DNA from 2 places in the Exiguobacterium sp. U13-1 genome. Region 2 is predicted to be linked to the other one. Evidence: a T-box and tRNA genes for the amino acid it is inferred to sense, from the RefSeq annotation. Region 2 holds a T-box; the other holds one or more tRNA genes.
The links. A T-box is a leader RNA that pairs with one kind of tRNA and senses whether it is charged. The one in region 2 lies ahead of ESP131_RS14005 (valine--tRNA ligase), so its partner is inferred to be a tRNA-Val.

Region 1: it encodes a tRNA-Val, which carries the amino acid that the T-box ahead of ESP131_RS14005 (valine--tRNA ligase) is inferred to sense. The anticodon was not compared.

Annotation. Positions count from the first base shown of each region.
Region 1 is NZ_CP015731.1:512,476-516,893, forward strand. It holds rRNA gene ESP131_RS02660 (23S ribosomal RNA) at 1-1,448, shown strand, start outside; rRNA gene rrf (5S ribosomal RNA) at 1,551-1,666, shown strand; tRNA gene ESP131_RS02670 (tRNA-Val) at 1,676-1,751, shown strand; tRNA gene ESP131_RS02675 (tRNA-Thr) at 1,767-1,842, shown strand; tRNA gene ESP131_RS02680 (tRNA-Leu) at 1,905-1,991, shown strand; tRNA gene ESP131_RS02685 (tRNA-Arg) at 2,030-2,103, shown strand; tRNA gene ESP131_RS02690 (tRNA-Pro) at 2,108-2,184, shown strand; tRNA gene ESP131_RS02695 (tRNA-Ala) at 2,207-2,282, shown strand; rRNA gene ESP131_RS02700 (16S ribosomal RNA) at 2,408-3,969, shown strand; rRNA gene ESP131_RS02705 (23S ribosomal RNA) at 4,138-4,418, shown strand, end outside.
Region 2 is NZ_CP015731.1:2,684,111-2,688,528, reverse strand. It holds gene hemB (porphobilinogen synthase) at 1-224, shown strand, start outside; gene hemL (glutamate-1-semialdehyde 2,1-aminomutase) at 221-1,531, shown strand; T-box leader at 1,586-1,815, shown strand; gene ESP131_RS14005 (valine--tRNA ligase) at 1,866-4,418, shown strand, end outside.

The DNA.
Region 1 (4,418 bases), 1.0 Mb from region 2:
GGGGGACGCAGGAGGATAGTGACGCATGCGGATGGAAGTGCATGTGCAAGTTTCAAGACCGTCTGATTGGCAAATCCGTCAGGCATCAAAGTCAAGGAACGACGCGGAGTCCCGTAGGGACGTAGGTCACGATTTCACACTGCCAAGAAAAGCCTCTAGTGAGGTGGAAGGCGCCAGTACCGTAAACCGACACAGGTAGGCGAGATGAGAATTCTAAGACGCGCGGGATAACTCTCGTTAAGGAACTCGGCAAAATGGTCCCGTAACTTCGGGAGAAGGGACGCTCTACATGAGTAGAGCCGCAGTGAATAGGCCCAAACGACTGTTTAGCAAAAACACAGGTCTCTGCTAAATCGCAAGATGACGTATAGGGGCTGACGCCTGCCCGGTGCTGGAAGGTTAAGGGGATGGGTTAGCGCAAGCGAAGCTTTGAACCGAAGCCCCAGTAAACGGCGGCCGTAACTATAACGGTCCTAAGGTAGCGAAATTCCTTGTCGGGTAAGTTCCGACCCGCACGAAAGGCGTAACGATTTGGGCACTGTCTCAACGAGAGACCCGGTGAAATCATAGTACCTGTGAAGATGCAGGTTACCCGCGACAGGACGGAAAGACCCCATGGAGCTTTACTACAGCCTGATATTGAGGCTTTGTGCATGATGTACAGGATAGGCGGGAGACGTCGAGCCCGGAGCGCCAGCTTCGGAGGAGTCACCCTTGGGATACCGCCCTTCATGCATAGAGTCTCTAACTCGCAGCCGTGATCCGGCTGGAGGACCGTGTCAGGCGGGTAGTTTGACTGGGGCGGTCGCCTCCTAAACAGTAACGGAGGCGCCCAAAGGTTCCCTCAGAATGGTTGGAAATCATTCGTAGAGCGCAAAGGCAGAAGGGAGCTTGACTGCGAGACCTACAAGTCGAGCAGGGACGAAAGTCGGGCTTAGTGATCCGGTGGTTCCGCATGGAAGGGCCATCGCTCAACGGATAAAAGCTACCCTGGGGATAACAGGCTGATCTCCCCCAAGAGTCCACATCGACGGGGAGGTTTGGCACCTCGATGTCGGCTCATCGCATCCTGGGGCTGGAGTAGGTCCCAAGGGTTGGGCTGTTCGCCCATTAAAGCGGTACGCGAGCTGGGTTCAGAACGTCGTGAGACAGTTCGGTCCCTATCCGTCGTGGGCGCAGGAAATTTGAGGAGAGCTGTCCTTAGTACGAGAGGACCGGGATGGACGCACCGCTGGTGTACCAGTTGTTCCGCCAGGAGCATCGCTGGGTAGCTACGTGCGGACGGGATAAATGCTGAAAGCATCTAAGCATGAAGCCCCCTCCAAGATGAGATTTCCCTTTGAGTAATCAAGAAAGACCCCTCAGAGACGATGAGGTAGATAGGTCACGGGTGGAAGCATGGCGACATGTGGAGCTGAGTGATACTAATCGGTCGAGGCCTTGTTCTAGCAGATGCATTGTTGATGACTTCAGTTTTGAGGGCGCGAGCCTTTCAAAAAAACGAAAAAAAGTCTTGACGTTATGTGAACATAATGTTAAGATAATAAATGTCTGGTGGCGATAGCCAAGTGGTCACACCCGTTCCCATGCCGAACACGGAAGTTAAGCACTTGAACGCCGAAAGTAGTTGGGGGCTTCCCCCTGTGAGGATAGGACGCTGCCAGGCGATACATATGGAGGATTAGCTCAGCTGGGAGAGCACCTGCCTTACAAGCAGGGGGTCGGCGGTTCGATCCCGTCATCCTCCACCATTTTTTATTACACTTGCCGGTGTAGCTCAGCTGGTAGAGCAACTGACTTGTAATCAGTAGGTCGCGGGTTCGACTCCTGTTGCCGGCACCATCTTTATCTTCAATGATCACCAGAATTCAATTATGAATGAAGGTTCTACCTTTTATATCCCTGCCGGGGTGGCGGAACTGGTAGACGCACAGGACTTAAAATCCTGCGGGGGTTTCCCCGTGCCGGTTCGATTCCGGCCCTCGGTACCATTTTCATTTTGATGTTTGCTGTTTGATCCTTATATTCCGCACCCTTAGCTCAGCTGGATAGAGTACTTGACTACGAATCAAGGGGTCGGGAGTTCGAATCTCTCAGGGTGCATTTTCGGGAAGTAGCTCAGCTTGGTAGAGCACTTGGTTTGGGACCAAGGGGTCGCAGGTTCGAATCCTGTCTTCCCGACCATCTTCAATTTCATCCCTTTAATGGGGCCTTAGCTCAGCTGGGAGAGCGCCTGCCTTGCACGCAGGAGGTCAGCGGTTCGATCCCGCTAGGCTCCACCATTTTTATGACGAACTTTGAAAACTGAACGATGAGGCAAAAATCGTATTCTACGGAATACAAACATGAATGAAGCGCAAGCTTCGTCAATCGTGACTTCGGTCACAAAAACGAGCAAGTCAAACACTTCATGGAGAGTTTGATCCTGGCTCAGGACGAACGCTGGCGGCGTGCCTAATACATGCAAGTCGAGCGCAGGAAACTGACGGAACTCTTCGGAGGGAAGGCAGCGGAATGAGCGGCGGACGGGTGAGTAACACGTAAGGAACCTGCCTCAAGGATTGGGATAACTCCGAGAAATCGGAGCTAATACCGGATAGTTCAACGGACCGCATGGTCCGCTGATGAAAGGCGCTCCGGCGTCACCTTGAGATGGCCTTGCGGTGCATTAGCTAGTTGGTGGGGTAACGGCCCACCAAGGCGACGATGCATAGCCGACCTGAGAGGGTGATCGGCCACACTGGGACTGAGACACGGCCCAGACTCCTACGGGAGGCAGCAGTAGGGAATCTTCCACAATGGACGAAAGTCTGATGGAGCAACGCCGCGTGAGTGATGAAGGTTTTCGGATCGTAAAACTCTGTTGTAAGGGAAGAACACGTACGAGAGGTAATGCTCGTACCTTGACGGTACCTTACGAGAAAGCCACGGCTAACTACGTGCCAGCAGCCGCGGTAATACGTAGGTGGCAAGCGTTGTCCGGAATTATTGGGCGTAAAGCGCGCGCAGGCGGCCTTTTAAGTCTGATGTGAAAGCCCCCGGCTCAACCGGGGAGGGCCATTGGAAACTGGAAGGCTTGAGTACAGAAGAGAAGAGTGGAATTCCACGTGTAGCGGTGAAATGCGTAGAGATGTGGAGGAACACCAGTGGCGAAGGCGACTCTTTGGTCTGTAACTGACGCTGAGGCGCGAAAGCGTGGGGAGCAAACAGGATTAGATACCCTGGTAGTCCACGCCGTAAACGATGAGTGCTAGGTGTTGGGGGGTTTCCGCCCCTCAGTGCTGAAGCTAACGCATTAAGCACTCCGCCTGGGGAGTACGGCCGCAAGGCTGAAACTCAAAGGAATTGACGGGGACCCGCACAAGCGGTGGAGCATGTGGTTTAATTCGAAGCAACGCGAAGAACCTTACCAACTCTTGACATCCCATTGACCGCTTGAGAGATCAAGTTTTCCCTTCGGGGACAATGGTGACAGGTGGTGCATGGTTGTCGTCAGCTCGTGTCGTGAGATGTTGGGTTAAGTCCCGCAACGAGCGCAACCCCTATCCTTAGTTGCCAGCATTGAGTTGGGCACTCTAGGGAGACTGCCGGTGACAAACCGGAGGAAGGTGGGGATGACGTCAAATCATCATGCCCCTTATGAGTTGGGCTACACACGTGCTACAATGGACGGTACAAAGGGCAGCGAGACCGCGAGGTGGAGCCAATCCCATAAAGCCGTTCCCAGTTCGGATTGCAGGCTGCAACTCGCCTGCATGAAGTCGGAATCGCTAGTAATCGCAGGTCAGCATACTGCGGTGAATACGTTCCCGGGTCTTGTACACACCGCCCGTCACACCACGAGAGTTTGCAACACCCGAAGCCGGTGAGGTAACCGTAAGGAGCCAGCCGTCGAAGGTGGGGTAGATGATTGGGGTGAAGTCGTAACAAGGTAGCCGTATCGGAAGGTGCGGCTGGATCACCTCCTTTCTAAGGAAAACGTCCCTTACGGGACATGCCCATCGTTCAGTTTTGAGAGCTCGTCTCTCACGTCTCGATAGAGACACTCGCACCTTGAAAACTGAAGACATCAACAAGACATCAAACTTTTAATTAACCATGTCATTTAAGACGTGTGTTCTTAGAATACCAACGCTAGATCAAGGTATGAAGGGCGTACGGTGGATGCCTTGGCACTAGGAGCCGATGAAGGACGCGACGAACAGCGATATGCTTCGGGGAGCAGTAAGTATGCTTTGATCCGAAGATTTCCGAATGGGGGAACCCACCATCTGTAATGGGATGGGACATGTTACGTGAATACATAGCGTAGCGTGAGGCAGACCCGGGGAACTGAAACATCTAAGTACCCGGAGGAAGAGAAAGCAAATGCGATTCCCTGAGTAGCGGCGAGCGAAACGGGAACAGCCCAAACCGAA
Region 2 (4,418 bases):
TCATGGATATCATTCGTGATGTGCGCGAGCGAATCGATCTACCAATTGTCGCGTATAACGTATCAGGTGAGTATGCAATGGTCAAAGCCGCTGCCTTGAACGGCTGGATCGACGAAGAACGAATCGTCCTTGAGACGATGCTTGGCTTTAAACGAGCAGGTGCTGATTTAATCATCACCTATTTCGCAAAAGACATTTGTCGTTACCTGGAGGGGTCGAAATGAGCTTAATTAACCAGAACTCAAAATCAAAAGAAGCATTCGAGCGGGCACTCCCGCTCATGCCGGGTGGTGTCAACAGTCCGGTCCGTGCTTATAAATCGGTCGGGATGACACCGATTTTCGCAGATCATGCGAAAGGATCAAAGCTCTATGATATCGACGGAAAAGAGTATATCGATTACGTCTTGTCATGGGGACCAATGATTCTCGGTCATGCCGATCCAATCGTCACGTCAGCGATCCAAGAACAAGCAACACGTGGCTGGAGCTACGGGACACCAACGGAAATCGAATCAGCGATGGCGGAAGTCGTCATCAGTCGGGTACCGTCAGTCGAAGTCGTTCGGATGGTCAACTCAGGGACAGAAGCGACGATGGCTGCCCTTCGTCTCGCACGCGGCTATACAGGTCGGACGAAAATCCTCAAGTTCGAAGGCTGTTACCATGGTCACGGTGACTCGCTCTTGATCAAAGCGGGTTCAGGTGTCGCGACACTCGGACTACCAGATTCACCAGGAGTTCCTGCGCAAATCGCGAGCATGACGCTGACGGTTCCGTACAACGATTTGGACGCTGTCCGGATCGCGTTTGAAAAACACGGCGACGATATCGCTGGTGTCATCGTCGAACCGGCTGCTGGGAACATGGGCTTCGTACCACCAGAGCCAGGATTCCTCGAAGGCTTACGGGAGATCACGGCGGAAAACGGTGCCTTATTGATCTTTGACGAAGTCATGACCGGTTTCCGAGTTGGATTCCACTGTGCACAAGGGCACTTCGGTGTTACACCAGACATCACGTGTCTCGGTAAAGTCATCGGCGGCGGAATGCCAGTCGGTGCTTACGGCGGACGTCGGGACATCATGGAACAGATCGCACCACAAGGTCCAATCTATCAAGCAGGTACGTTATCCGGGAACCCACTCGCGATGGCAGCGGGTCTAGCAACATTGACACAATTGAAACCAGAACACTATGCAGAGTTCGACCGGAAAGCGAGCCGTTTGTCAGAAGGCTACCTGAACGCTGCATCGAAATACAACATTCCGCTGACGACGAACCGTGCAGGCGCGATGTTCGGTGTCTTCTTCACGGATGAACGTGTTACGAACTTCGAAAAAGCGAAAACGTCGAACCTTGAGATGTTCCGTTCGTATTATCAAAAGATGGCGGCGCGTGGTGTCTTCTTACCACCGTCACAATTCGAAGGTCTCTTCCTGTCGATCGCCCATACGGACGAAGACATCGAGCAGACGATCGAAGCCGTCGAATTGACATTCCAAGAACTCCAAGTTGAATTTGGTCGTTAAGCAGTTCTTGACGATTACTTGAACTCTCGGCTAAAATGAGTAAAGAAGAAAATGGCAACAGCGATGACGGGAAGAGTAGTCCTGTATTCGTACCGGTGTAGAGAACACATCCTTGGCTGAAAGATGTGACGGGCGAACAGGAGGAAGGTCACCCCACGAGCTGATATCGTGAGTCTTACGAGCGATATCCGTCCTCCACACGTTACGTGGCTCGAGGGCATCCGATTTTGGATGAACTAAGGTGGTACCGCGGAAAAAAGCAACGGCTTTCTTTCGTCCTTAGCATAGGACGAGAGAAGCCGTTTTTATTATGGACAAAAAGGGAGCGATCAGGATGCAGGAATTATCAATGCCAACGAAGTATGATCCACAGGCAACGGAAGAAAAATGGTACGACTTTTGGGTGAAAGGTGACTATTTCAAAGCCGATCAGGATCCAGAAAAAGAGCCGTACACGATCGTCATTCCACCACCGAACGTCACAGGTAAATTGCACCTTGGTCACGCGTGGGACACGACGTTACAAGACATGCTAACACGGATGAAGCGGATGCAAGGGTTTGACGTCCTTTACTTACCGGGAATGGACCATGCCGGTATCGCAACACAAGCAAAAGTCGAACAAAAACTGCGGGCAGAAGGACAATCACGTCTTGAAATGGGGCGCGAGAAATTCCTCGAGCAATCATGGGCATGGAAAGAAGAGTACGCATCAACGATTCGTGCACAATGGGCAAAACTCGGTCTTGGACTCGATTACTCACGTGAGCGTTTCACGCTTGACGAAGGATTGTCGGAAGCGGTTCAAGAAGTCTTCGTGAAACTTTACGAAAAAGGCTTGATCTACCGCGGCGAATACATCGTTAACTGGGATCCAGCGACGAAAACAGCGATCTCGGATATCGAAGTCATCTACAAGGATATCGAAGGTGCGTTCTATCACTTCAGCTATCCACTAACGGACGGTTCAGGTCACGTTGAACTAGCGACGACACGTCCGGAGACGATGCTCGGTGATACAGCGATTGCCGTGAACCCGAAGGATGAGCGTTATGCTCACCTCGTCGGAAAAACGATCACGTTACCAATCGTTGGTCGCGAGATTCCGATCGTTGCCGATGACTATGTCGATATGGAGTTCGGTACAGGTGTCGTTAAGATTACACCAGCCCACGACCCGAACGACTTTGAAGTCGGTAACCGTCACGAGTTACCACGTGTCCTCGTCATGAACGAAGATGGAACGATGAACGAGAACGCCGGTAAATACGAAGGCATGGATCGTTTCGAATGCCGGAAACAAATCGTTGAAGATTTAAAAGCAGCAGGTGTTCTGATCAAAATCGAGCCACATTTACACTCTGTCGGTCATTCGGAACGTTCAGATGCGATCGTTGAGCCGTATCTTTCACTCCAATGGTTCGTCAAGATGGAACCACTTGCGCAAAAAGCACTCGAGGAGCAACAAGGACCAGACAAGGTCAATTTCGTTCCACAACGCTTTGAAAACACGTACGTGCGCTGGATGGAAAACATCCGTGACTGGTGTGTCAGCCGTCAACTCTGGTGGGGACACCGGATTCCAGCTTGGTACCATAAAGAAACAGGAGAAGTTTATGTTGGTAAGGAAGCACCAGCCGATATCGAGAACTGGGAGCAAGACAACGATGTTCTCGATACATGGTTCTCGTCAGCGCTTTGGCCGTTCTCAACAATGGGCTGGCCGAACACGGACGCAGCGGATTATCAAAAATACTTCCCTACGTCGACACTCGTTACGGGTTATGACATCATCGCTTTCTGGGTATCACGGATGATCTTCCAATCGTACGAATTCACAGGACAACGTCCATTCCAAGACGTCTTGATCCACGGATTGATTCGTGATTCGGAAGGACGCAAGATGTCGAAATCCCTCGGGAACGGAATCGACCCGATGGATGTCATTGAGAAGTATGGTGCCGATTCACTTCGTTGGTTCCTAACGACAGGATCGACGCCAGGGAACGACCTCCGCTTCTACTGGGAAAAAATCGAAGCAACATGGAACTTCTCGAACAAACTGTGGAACGCAAGCCGTTTTGCCTTGATGAACATGGATGGTCTAACGTTTGATCAGATCGATTTGACAGGCGAGAAGTCACTCGCAGATAAGTGGATTCTGACACGCTTACAGACGACGATCGACGATGTGACACGTCTGTCGGATAAATATGAGTTTGGTGAAGCAGGACGCATTCTCTATCACTTCATCTGGGAAGACTTCTGTAACTGGTACATCGAGATGGCGAAATTACCGCTCAACGGGGAAGATGAAGCAGCGAAGCAGACGACGCGTTCGGTTCTTGCCTATACGCTCGACCGGATCATGCGTCTGATGCATCCATTCATGCCGTTCATCACGGAAGAGATCTGGCAACACTTACCGCATGAAGGCGAGACGATCACACGTGCTGCATGGCCAACACGCGAGGCATCACTCGACTTCCCGGAAGCTGTTCCAGCATTCGAAGCAGTTCAGAACGTCATCCGTTCGGTTCGTAACATCCGCGCGGAAGTGAACGCACCGATGTCGAAACAGATCCAACTGTTTATCTCGACGAATGACGCACGTGTTCAAGACGACTTGTCGTCAAACAGCTCGTACTTGCAAAAGTTCACGAACGCGTCTGAACTCCGGATCGAAGAACAGATGCCGGCGCCAGAAAAAGCGATGAGTGCGATCGTAACGGGAGCAGAATTGTTCATCCCACTCGCGGACTTGATCAACATCGAGGAAGAAATCGCGCGCTTGAATAAAGAACTCGTCAAGTATACGAAAGAAGTCGAACGGGTCGAGAAAAAACTCAACAACCCTGGCTTCGTCGGCAAAGCACCAGCACATGTC